3 regions of the Paenibacillus sp. FSL L8-0333 genome follow, and region 3 is predicted to be linked to each of the others. Evidence: a T-box and tRNA genes for the amino acid it is inferred to sense, from the RefSeq annotation. Region 3 holds a T-box; the other regions hold tRNA genes.

Region 1 (3,249 bases), 2.9 Mb from region 3:
CTGCCAAGAAAAGCCTCTAGCCAGGAGAAGGTGCCCGTACCGCAAACCGACACAGGTAGGCGAGAAGAGAATTCTAAGGCGCGCGGAAGAACTCTCGTTAAGGAACTCGGCAAAATGACCCCGTAACTTCGGGAGAAGGGGTGCCCCGGTAGTGTGAATAGCACGAGGGGGCCGCAGTGAAAAGGCCCAAGCGACTGTTTAGCAAAAACACAGGTCTGTGCGAAGCCGCAAGGCGAAGTATACGGGCTGACGCCTGCCCGGTGCTGGAAGGTTAAGGGGAGTGGTTAGGGGTAACCCGAAGCTATGAACCGAAGCCCCAGTAAACGGCGGCCGTAACTATAACGGTCCTAAGGTAGCGAAATTCCTTGTCAGGTAAATTCTGACCCGCACGAATGGCGTAACGACTTGGGCGCTGTCTCAACGAGAGATCCGGTGAAATTTTAATACCTGTGAAGATGCAGGTTACCCGCGACAAGACGGAAAGACCCCATGGAGCTTTACTGCAGCTTGATATTGAATTTGGGTACGATCTGTACAGGATAGGTGGGAGCCGTAGAAATCGGAGCGCAAGCTTCGGTGGAGGCGCCGTTGGGATACCACCCTGATCGTATCTAGGTTCTAACCTAGTACCCTAATCGGGTACGGGGACCGTGTCAGGCGGGCAGTTTGACTGGGGCGGTCGCCTCCTAAAGAGTAACGGAGGCGTTCCAAGGTTCCCTCAGAATGGTTGGAAATCATTCGCAGAGTGCAAAGGCATAAGGGAGCTTGACTGCGAGACCTACAAGTCGAGCAGGGACGAAAGTCGGACTTAGTGATCCGGTGGTACCGCATGGAAGGGCCATCGCTCAACGGATAAAAGCTACCCTGGGGATAACAGGCTTATCTCCCCCAAGAGTCCACATCGACGGGGAGGTTTGGCACCTCGATGTCGGCTCATCGCATCCTGGGGCTGAAGTAGGTCCCAAGGGTTGGGCTGTTCGCCCATTAAAGCGGTACGCGAGCTGGGTTCAGAACGTCGTGAGACAGTTCGGTCCCTATCTGTCGTGGGCGCAGGAAATTTGAGAGGAGCTGTCCTTAGTACGAGAGGACCGGGATGGACGTACCGCTGGTGCACCAGTTGTTCCGCCAGGAGCATGGCTGGGTAGCTACGTACGGACGGGATAAGCGCTGAAAGCATCTAAGCGTGAAGCCCCCCTCAAGATGAGATTTCCCAATTAGTAAGACCCCTTGAAGACGACGAGGTAGATAGGTTGGAGGTGGAAGTGCAGCAATGCATGGAGCTGACCAATACTAATCGGTCGAGGGCTTATCCTATACTTAGAATGCAGATTCGTTTCGGATTCAGTTTTCAGGCGATTAAGCCTGAGCATTTACGCTGTAAATGCCCGTTTGGTGGCGATAGCGGAGGGGTTCCACACGTACCCATCCCGAACACGACCGTTAAGCCCTCCAGCGCCGATGGTACTTGGACCGAAGGGTCCTGGGAGAGTAGGACGCCGCCAAGCGGACAACCACATTACCCGTGGTATTTTTTTTGCCCTTAATATTAATATGTCTTAGAAGGGCCTTTAGCTCAGCTGGTTAGAGCGCACCCCTGATAAGGGTGAGGTCGGTGGTTCGAGTCCACTAAGGCCCACCATATTCCCTGATAGCTCAGTTGGTAGAGCACTCGACTGTTAATCGAGTTGTCACAGGTTCGAGTCCTGTTCGGGGAGCCATTTATGGAGAGGTGTCCGAGTTTGGCCGAAGGAGCACGATTGGAAATCGTGTAGGCGCCACAAGCGTCTCGAGGGTTCGAATCCCTCTCTCTCCGCCATAAAAATTATTAGCATGGCCCGTTGGTCAAGGGGTTAAGACACCTCCCTTTCACGGAGGTAACATGGGTTCGAATCCCATACGGGTCATATCATGGAGGCTTAGCTCAGCTGGGAGAGCATCTGCCTTACAAGCAGAGGGTCGGGGGTTCGATCCCCTCAGCCTCCACCATAATATTCTCACTGACGCGGGGTGGAGCAGCCCGGTAGCTCGTCGGGCTCATAACCCGAAGGTCGCAGGTTCAAGTCCTGCCCCCGCAACCAATTTACTCTTATACATTATGTTTAGGGATAAGCTGGTATGGTGAAAATGAATAGTATATACTTATTAATGACGCGGGGTGGAGCAGCCCGGTAGCTCGTCGGGCTCATAACCCGAAGGCCGCAGGTTCAAATCCTGCCCCCGCAACCAATTTACACTTATGCATTATGTCTATGGAACCGTGGTGTAGTTGGCCTAACATGCCTGCCTGTCACGCAGGAGATCGCGGGTTCGAATCCCGTCGGTTCCGCCATTTAGTTAATTATTATTGGGGATTAGCCAAGCGGTAAGGCAACGGACTTTGACTCCGTCATGCATAGGTTCAAATCCTATATCCCCAGCCATTTATGAGAGCCATTAGCTCAGTTGGTAGAGCACCTGACTTTTAATCAGGGTGTCGAAGGTTCGAGTCCTTCATGGCTCACCATTTTCTTTAAAGTGTGCGCGTGTGGCGGAATTGGCAGACGCACCAGACTTAGGATCTGGCGTTTCACGACGTGGGGGTTCGAGTCCCTTCACGCGCACCATGTTTTTGCGGACGTGGCTCAGCGGTAGAGCATCGCCTTGCCAAGGCGAGGGTCGCGGGTTCGATTCCCGTCGTCCGCTCCATATAGATTTTGCGCCCTTAGCTCAGCTGGATAGAGCGTTTGACTACGAATCAAAAGGCCGGGAGTTCGAATCTCTCAGGGCGCGCCATTTTTATTACTAAGCAGTTATAGTATTGTTAACGGGATGTAGCTCAGCTTGGTAGAGCACCTGGTTTGGGACCAGGGGGTCGCATGTTCAAATCGTGTCATCCCGATTTTATACCTTTGCGGGTGTAGTTCAATGGTAGAACTTCAGCCTTCCAAGCTGATAGCGTGGGTTCGATTCCCATCACCCGCTTATAATGAGAAACACCTGCCGGTATTAGGCGGGTGTTTTTTTGATTGGACATATCTTACGGAGACTTAAATAATAGAAACGCCCCCCTCCTTAATATAGGAAAGGGACGCTGCTGTAGTGGGTTTATAAGGGATCGTCCTTATATAAGAACGCCTACCTCACCATTATTCACGAACTTAATACTTTCGATCTTCACCTCTAGTTGACCTGAAGGAATCGCTAGCTGACAAGTACTGCCGAGCTCAGCCAGCAGCAACTGCATGCCTATAGGTGACAACATAGAAATCT
Region 2 (3,249 bases), 1.1 Mb from region 3:
GCCGTTGGGATACCACCCTGATCGTATCTAGGTTCTAACCTAGTACCCTAATCGGGTACGGGGACCGTGTCAGGCGGGCAGTTTGACTGGGGCGGTCGCCTCCTAAAGAGTAACGGAGGCGTTCCAAGGTTCCCTCAGAATGGTTGGAAATCATTCGCAGAGTGCAAAGGCATAAGGGAGCTTGACTGCGAGACCTACAAGTCGAGCAGGGACGAAAGTCGGACTTAGTGATCCGGTGGTACCGCATGGAAGGGCCATCGCTCAACGGATAAAAGCTACCCTGGGGATAACAGGCTTATCTCCCCCAAGAGTCCACATCGACGGGGAGGTTTGGCACCTCGATGTCGGCTCATCGCATCCTGGGGCTGAAGTAGGTCCCAAGGGTTGGGCTGTTCGCCCATTAAAGCGGTACGCGAGCTGGGTTCAGAACGTCGTGAGACAGTTCGGTCCCTATCTGTCGTGGGCGCAGGAAATTTGAGAGGAGCTGTCCTTAGTACGAGAGGACCGGGATGGACGTACCGCTGGTGCACCAGTTGTTCCGCCAGGAGCATGGCTGGGTAGCTACGTACGGACGGGATAAGCGCTGAAAGCATCTAAGCGTGAAGCCCCCCTCAAGATGAGATTTCCCAATTAGTAAGACCCCTTGAAGACGACGAGGTAGATAGGTTGGAGGTGGAAGTGCAGCAATGCATGGAGCTGACCAATACTAATCGGTCGAGGGCTTATCCTATACTTAGAATGCAGATTCGTTTCGGATTCAGTTTTCAGGCGATTAAGCTTGGTATGAATATTCCCTGATAGCTCAGTTGGTAGAGCACTCGACTGTTAATCGAGTTGTCACAGGTTCGAGTCCTGTTCGGGGAGCCATATGGAGAGGTGTCCGAGTTTGGCCGAAGGAGCACGATTGGAAATCGTGTAGGCGCCACAAGCGTCTCGAGGGTTCGAATCCCTCTCTCTCCGCCACAAATTTTTAATTAGTATGGCCCGTTGGTCAAGGGGTTAAGACACCTCCCTTTCACGGAGGTAACATGGGTTCGAATCCCATACGGGTCACCAAATTTTCACTTGATTTATCCTAGTGGACTTTGGTACAATAACAATTGTTGTTTATGGAGGCTTAGCTCAGCTGGGAGAGCATCTGCCTTACAAGCAGAGGGTCGGGGGTTCGATCCCCTCAGCCTCCACCATAACATATTTTTACTGACGCGGGGTGGAGCAGCCCGGTAGCTCGTCGGGCTCATAACCCGAAGGCCGCAGGTTCAAATCCTGCCCCCGCAACCAATTAACTTAAGCAATTATATCTTTTGGAACCGTGGTGTAGTTGGCCTAACATGCCTGCCTGTCACGCAGGAGATCGCGGGTTCGAATCCCGTCGGTTCCGCCATTTTCATCATGGCTCGGTAGCTCAGTCGGTAGAGCAGAGGACTGAAAATCCTCGTGTCGGCGGTTCGATTCCGTCCCGAGCCACCATTTATCATCACAAAAGAATGAGTGCCATGCCGGTGTAGCTCAATTGGTAGAGCAACTGACTTGTAATCAGTAGGTTGGGGGTTCAAGTCCTCTCGCCGGCACCATCCTTGGAGGATTAGCGAAGTGGCCAAACGCATCAGACTGTAAATCTGCTCACGTAAGTGTTCGGTGGTTCGAATCCATCATCCTCCACCAGTTTTTAGGGGCATAGTTTAAAGGTAGAACAACGGTCTCCAAAACCGTTGGTGTGGGTTCAATTCCTGCTGCCCCTGCCAAGTTCTTTCTAAAGTTTAATATGGCGGCCGTGGCGAAGGGGTTAACGCACCGGATTGTGGTTCCGGCATTCGTGGGTTCGAGACCCATCGGCCGCCCCATTTTCTTTAAAAATGAATAATGGCAACAATATCAACTTAATATGGCGACTGTGGCGAAGGGGTTAACGCACCGGATTGTGGTTCCGGCATTCGTGGGTTCGAGACCCATCAGTCGCCCCATTTTACTTTAAAATGTTATTGGGGATTAGCCAAGCGGTAAGGCAACGGACTTTGACTCCGTCACTCATAGGTTCGAATCCTATATCCCCAGCCATTTTATGCGGACGTGGCTCAGCGGTAGAGCATCGCCTTGCCAAGGCGAGGGTCGCGGGTTCGATTCCCGTCGTCCGCTCCAAAATTTACATGGCGCCATAGCCAAGTGGTAAGGCAAAGCTCTGCAAAAGCTTTATCCCCAGTTCAAATCTGGGTGGCGCCTCCATTTAGTTCATATGTGCCGGCGTGGCGGAATGGCAGACGCGCTCGACTCAAAATCGAGTGGGAAACCGTGGAGGTTCGAGTCCTCTCGCCGGTATCTTAAAAAGGTTAGTAAGAATGCTTTTATAAGCAATCTTACTAACCTTTTTTCTTTATGTTCTTAGTTTTACAGGATTAAGCCGTTGAATAGAGAGTTTCTCTATTTCAACGGCTTTTTTTAATCTGATTAGTGATTAACCTGATTGATTATTAATGCGGAATGCTCGCGGGGTATGACCTATTTCTCGTTTAAACATATTGCAGAATTGGGCATCGTTCACAAAACCTGCAGCAGCAGATACTTCAGAGATTTGCATCTGAGTATGACGTAATAGAGATTTTGCATAATCCAGGCGTTTTAACAGCAAATACCGCAGGGGTGAAGACCCGAAACGTTCTTTAAATAGATGGCGAAAACGATCGTAGCTATATCCGGACATTTCTGATAGTGTTTCGACGGACAATTTATGGCGATAATGCTCATTCATATAATTAAGGACATATTGTACTCGATCTTCTGATGGGGATTGATATCCAGAGGCACTAAGAAGCCTCATAAGATGGACGGTAATCTCGCTCATTTGTAGGTTTAGAAGCTCAGAGAATCCGTCTTGCTTACGTGTAAACTCTGCTTTCATTCGCAGCAGGATTTGAAGAACGGTCTGATCTTTATCATCTTCATATACGCCGAGCAGATTACTCATATTAGGGTGTTCCGAGTGGAAGCCTACAAATAATACATTTGCATCCTCACGGTGGTGCTCGTCATGTTTATGATTGGGTGGCACAAGCGCGAAAGAAGAGGAGCGAAAATGGTAACTTCGTGGGCCAACATTGGTTGTCCCTACCCCCTGTAAATAATAGACCAGTTCGTAGCATTCATGCTGGTGTGGAGGGATATAAGTATTTAGCTCATGTGTGGCACTTACAATATATAGAACACGATCCATGATGATCCTCCAATACTTATGTTTTAGCCGAATCGTACAAA
Region 3 (3,249 bases):
GAGCATTATAAAACGATTGTTCTGCAACCCGGGGAAAGCGTCTCAATTCTGACGGATCTAAACCAAATTGCGATGAAACCAAGTGAAATTGTTTCACTGCAAGCGGACTTATTTAGTGATTATCCAATCGATTATAATGTCATGTTAATTGATGCGAATAAAGATCCACTGACTACACTTCCAACACTTCCAGTTCTGGATCAAGACGGAGTGCATAATCGGGGAACTTACGAAGATTCTACTCGTATTATCACGGTTACCGATGAGGTAGGAAAAACCCCTGCAAAACTTCTGCTAGGCGATAATTCCAGTGATAAGAACCTGGCTGGCGTAGACCCAATGGCAGGTACGGAAGCATCCAATGCCGGTAATTTCGGGGTATTATACAAGATCAGATTCGAAAATGTTGCACCAAACTCCTTGATTACGTTTAATCCACGTGGCGGTAACTATATGGGGCCGGTTATGGTTAATAATCAAATCGTGCATATGCCAAGCGTGGGAAGTCTTGCTAATGCTGATATGAACAGTGTGGTTTATCGTAGTGGTGAGTATGGCGGCAGTGTGGAGATTTTGTTCACAGCAGCTTCAGGCAGTAACTTGCCGGTCAATTTCCTCATCACTCCACTTCCAGCAAAGAAATAACAGAATAGGAATATCCCTATAAGCTCTATTGGGGAATTATCTACAATAAAGGCCCGGCTGAATATTCCGTAAAGGAATACGCAGCCGGGCTTTTGTTTAAATATAATAATTCATTGGTTATGTAGGGGTGCTTCATTGTGCTTCATTGACGGGGCATTTATTTTGGGGCATTATTAAGAGAGTGAAATATAAATGAACTGATCTTATGGGAGATGAGCGTATGCTGTCGACAGAACAAATATTAGAAGTCATGTCGGGGCAAGGACTGCGAATCACCGACCAACGCAAAACGCTTGCCCAGTTATTCGGCGAGAATAAGGGATATTTGTCAGCGAAGGATGTATATGAGCATATGGGCCGCAAGTATAGCGGGCTTAGCTTTGATACGGTGTACCGCAATCTTCGTGTAATGGAAGAGCTTGGTGTGCTTGAACAGATTGTCTTTGAAGACGGAGTGAAGTTCAAGGGAAGCTGCAATCATCAGGATCATCACCATCATATGATCTGCCTTCAATGCCAAAAGACCTACCCGATTAATTTCTGCCCGATGAATTTAACGGATACACCCGATCAATTCCGGGTAGTCAAGCATAAATTTGAGGTGTTCGGTTATTGCAAAGAATGTGAAGAGAACCGGGAAGAAGAACTAGTTGCAGCATCAGATAAACAAAAGGGACTTTAGAAATGGTGACCCTACGCAGAACGATTCAGGCGCCTATTCGGGTGTACCGCAGGTACATTTCCCCTATTAAACCAGCAACCTGTCGCTTCTATCCAACCTGCTCTGCCTATGCCTTGGAAGCCATTGAAGTCCATGGTCCACTGAAAGGCTCATGGCTTGCAGCTAAGCGGATTGCCAGATGTCATCCCTTTCATCCTGGAGGACTTGATCCTGTGCCGCCGCTTCAAGATGAATCTGCTGAGAAGGATTCTGCCCCTGCGACTTGACATGGGGCCTTACCTTTGGGTATATTCACAAGTAATAGTATGAATTCCGAAGAACGGATAAGTAAATCGTTACGTCCATTACAGAGAGCCGGAATGTGCTGAAAGCCGGTATGGAGCGTTAGATTGAATATGGTCCGGGAGGAACTGTGTTCGAGCGGGGACTGCAATTGAGGTTCACGTAAGATAACAGCGTGATCCAGCGTTAATGGACAGTTCCCGCGAGGGAACTGGCGAAGCCTGTGCTCTGTGAAGAGGCAGGAAATTTGGGTGGTATCGCGTGAGTTATACTCTCGCCCCATTATGGGGACGGGAGTTTTTTGTTTTTTAATAAGAAAGGATGATTACCGAATGAGTGAGAAAAAAACGTTTTACCTAACGACACCAATTTATTATCCGAGTGACAAGCTACATATCGGACATGCTTATTCAACCGTGGCAGGAGACGCAATGGCCCGTTACAAACGTCTGCGCGGCTACGAAGTGCGTTATCTAACCGGTACAGACGAACATGGACAAAAGATTGAGCGGAAGGCAGAGGAAGCAGGAAAGACCCCTCAGCAGTTCGTAGACGACATTGTTGTTGGTATTAAGGAGCTATGGCGCAAGCTGGACATTTCGAACGATGACTTCATCCGTACTACGGAAGAGCGTCATAAAAAAGTGGTACAGGATATTTTTGATCGGTTGCTGCAGCAAGGAGATATCTATAAAGGTGAATATGAGGGCTGGTATAGTATCCCAGATGAAACCTTTTACACAGAAACGCAATTAGTTGATATTGTGCGTGATGATAACGGTGTGATTACTGGTGCAAAAAGCCCAGATAGCGGCCACCCGGTTGAGCTGGTGAAGGAAGCAAGTTATTTCTTCCGGATGAGTAAATATGCGGATCGGTTACTGCAATTTTACGAGGAGAATCCAGAGTTTATTTTGCCGGAATCCCGTAAGAACGAAATGATTAACAATTTCATCAAGCCCGGACTGGAAGACCTGGCAGTTTCCCGCACAACCTTTGATTGGGGTGTGAAAGTTAAGGGCGACGAGAAGCATGTCGTGTACGTGTGGATTGATGCTTTGACTAACTATATTACTGCTCTAGGTTATGGTTCCGAGGATCGCACCTTGTATGACAAGTTCTGGCCCGCGGATGTACACATCGTTGGTAAAGAAATTGTTCGTTTCCATACAATTTACTGGCCGATCATTCTGATGGCGCTTGGTGAACCCCTTCCGAAAAAGGTATTTGCCCATGGCTGGTTGCTCATGAAAGATGGAAAAATGTCGAAATCTAAAGGTAACGTAGTTGATCCTGTGACACTGATTGATCGTTATGGCTTGGATGCATTACGATATTACCTGCTGCGCGAAGTACCGTTTGGTTCTGATGGCACGTTCACACCGGAAAGCTTTGTAGACCGGGTTAACTATGACCTTGCCAACGACCTTGGTAACCTGTTGAACCGTACAGGGGCTATGGTTGAAAAGTATTTTGCAGGCGAGATTCCGGCATATGACGGGAATGTAACAGCATTTGATGGTGAGCTTCAAGCTGCGGCTGAGAATACTTATGCCAAAGTAGAAGAAGCTATGGAAAAAATGGAGTTTTCCGTGGCGCTAACAGCTATCGGAACATTCATTAGCCGCACCAACAAATAT

The links. The T-box of region 3 lies ahead of metG (methionine--tRNA ligase). A T-box ahead of a tRNA ligase gene usually reads a tRNA of that ligase, here a tRNA-Met.
Region 1: it has a tRNA-Met gene. The T-box ahead of metG (methionine--tRNA ligase) is inferred to sense a tRNA for this amino acid. The anticodon was not compared.
Region 2: it has a tRNA-Met gene. The T-box ahead of metG (methionine--tRNA ligase) is inferred to sense a tRNA for this amino acid. The anticodon was not compared.

The regions. Positions count from the first base shown of each region.
Region 1 covers NZ_CP150186.1:954,196-957,444, forward strand. The annotation lists rRNA gene NYE72_RS04075 (23S ribosomal RNA) at 1-1,314, shown strand, start outside; rRNA gene rrf (5S ribosomal RNA) at 1,389-1,505, shown strand; tRNA gene NYE72_RS04085 (tRNA-Ile) at 1,563-1,639, shown strand; tRNA gene NYE72_RS04090 (tRNA-Asn) at 1,643-1,718, shown strand; tRNA gene NYE72_RS04095 (tRNA-Ser) at 1,724-1,816, shown strand; tRNA gene NYE72_RS04100 (tRNA-Glu) at 1,833-1,904, shown strand; tRNA gene NYE72_RS04105 (tRNA-Val) at 1,911-1,986, shown strand; tRNA gene NYE72_RS04110 (tRNA-Met) at 2,002-2,078, shown strand; tRNA gene NYE72_RS04115 (tRNA-Met) at 2,150-2,226, shown strand; tRNA gene NYE72_RS04120 (tRNA-Asp) at 2,252-2,329, shown strand; tRNA gene NYE72_RS04125 (tRNA-Gln) at 2,346-2,420, shown strand; tRNA gene NYE72_RS04130 (tRNA-Lys) at 2,428-2,503, shown strand; tRNA gene NYE72_RS04135 (tRNA-Leu) at 2,519-2,603, shown strand; tRNA gene NYE72_RS04140 (tRNA-Gly) at 2,611-2,685, shown strand; tRNA gene NYE72_RS04145 (tRNA-Arg) at 2,696-2,772, shown strand; tRNA gene NYE72_RS04150 (tRNA-Pro) at 2,805-2,878, shown strand; tRNA gene NYE72_RS04155 (tRNA-Gly) at 2,891-2,961, shown strand; gene NYE72_RS04160 (GreA/GreB family elongation factor) at 3,101-3,249, opposite strand, start outside.
Region 2 covers NZ_CP150186.1:5,944,048-5,947,296, reverse strand. The annotation lists rRNA gene NYE72_RS26475 (23S ribosomal RNA) at 1-730, shown strand, start outside; tRNA gene NYE72_RS26470 (tRNA-Asn) at 792-867, shown strand; tRNA gene NYE72_RS26465 (tRNA-Ser) at 871-963, shown strand; tRNA gene NYE72_RS26460 (tRNA-Glu) at 982-1,056, shown strand; tRNA gene NYE72_RS26455 (tRNA-Val) at 1,112-1,187, shown strand; tRNA gene NYE72_RS26450 (tRNA-Met) at 1,205-1,281, shown strand; tRNA gene NYE72_RS26445 (tRNA-Asp) at 1,307-1,384, shown strand; tRNA gene NYE72_RS26440 (tRNA-Phe) at 1,395-1,470, shown strand; tRNA gene NYE72_RS26435 (tRNA-Thr) at 1,499-1,574, shown strand; tRNA gene NYE72_RS26430 (tRNA-Tyr) at 1,580-1,665, shown strand; tRNA gene NYE72_RS26425 (tRNA-Trp) at 1,672-1,745, shown strand; tRNA gene NYE72_RS26420 (tRNA-His) at 1,769-1,844, shown strand; tRNA gene NYE72_RS26415 (tRNA-His) at 1,889-1,964, shown strand; tRNA gene NYE72_RS26410 (tRNA-Gln) at 1,984-2,058, shown strand; tRNA gene NYE72_RS26405 (tRNA-Gly) at 2,065-2,139, shown strand; tRNA gene NYE72_RS26400 (tRNA-Cys) at 2,150-2,223, shown strand; tRNA gene NYE72_RS26395 (tRNA-Leu) at 2,238-2,316, shown strand; gene NYE72_RS26390 (AraC family transcriptional regulator) at 2,453-3,208, opposite strand.
Region 3 covers NZ_CP150186.1:4,866,236-4,869,484, reverse strand. The annotation lists gene NYE72_RS21895 (copper amine oxidase N-terminal domain-containing protein) at 1-645, shown strand, start outside; gene NYE72_RS21890 (transcriptional repressor) at 866-1,327, shown strand; gene yidD (membrane protein insertion efficiency factor YidD) at 1,330-1,593, shown strand; T-box leader at 1,634-1,894, shown strand; gene metG (methionine--tRNA ligase) at 1,942-3,249, shown strand, end outside.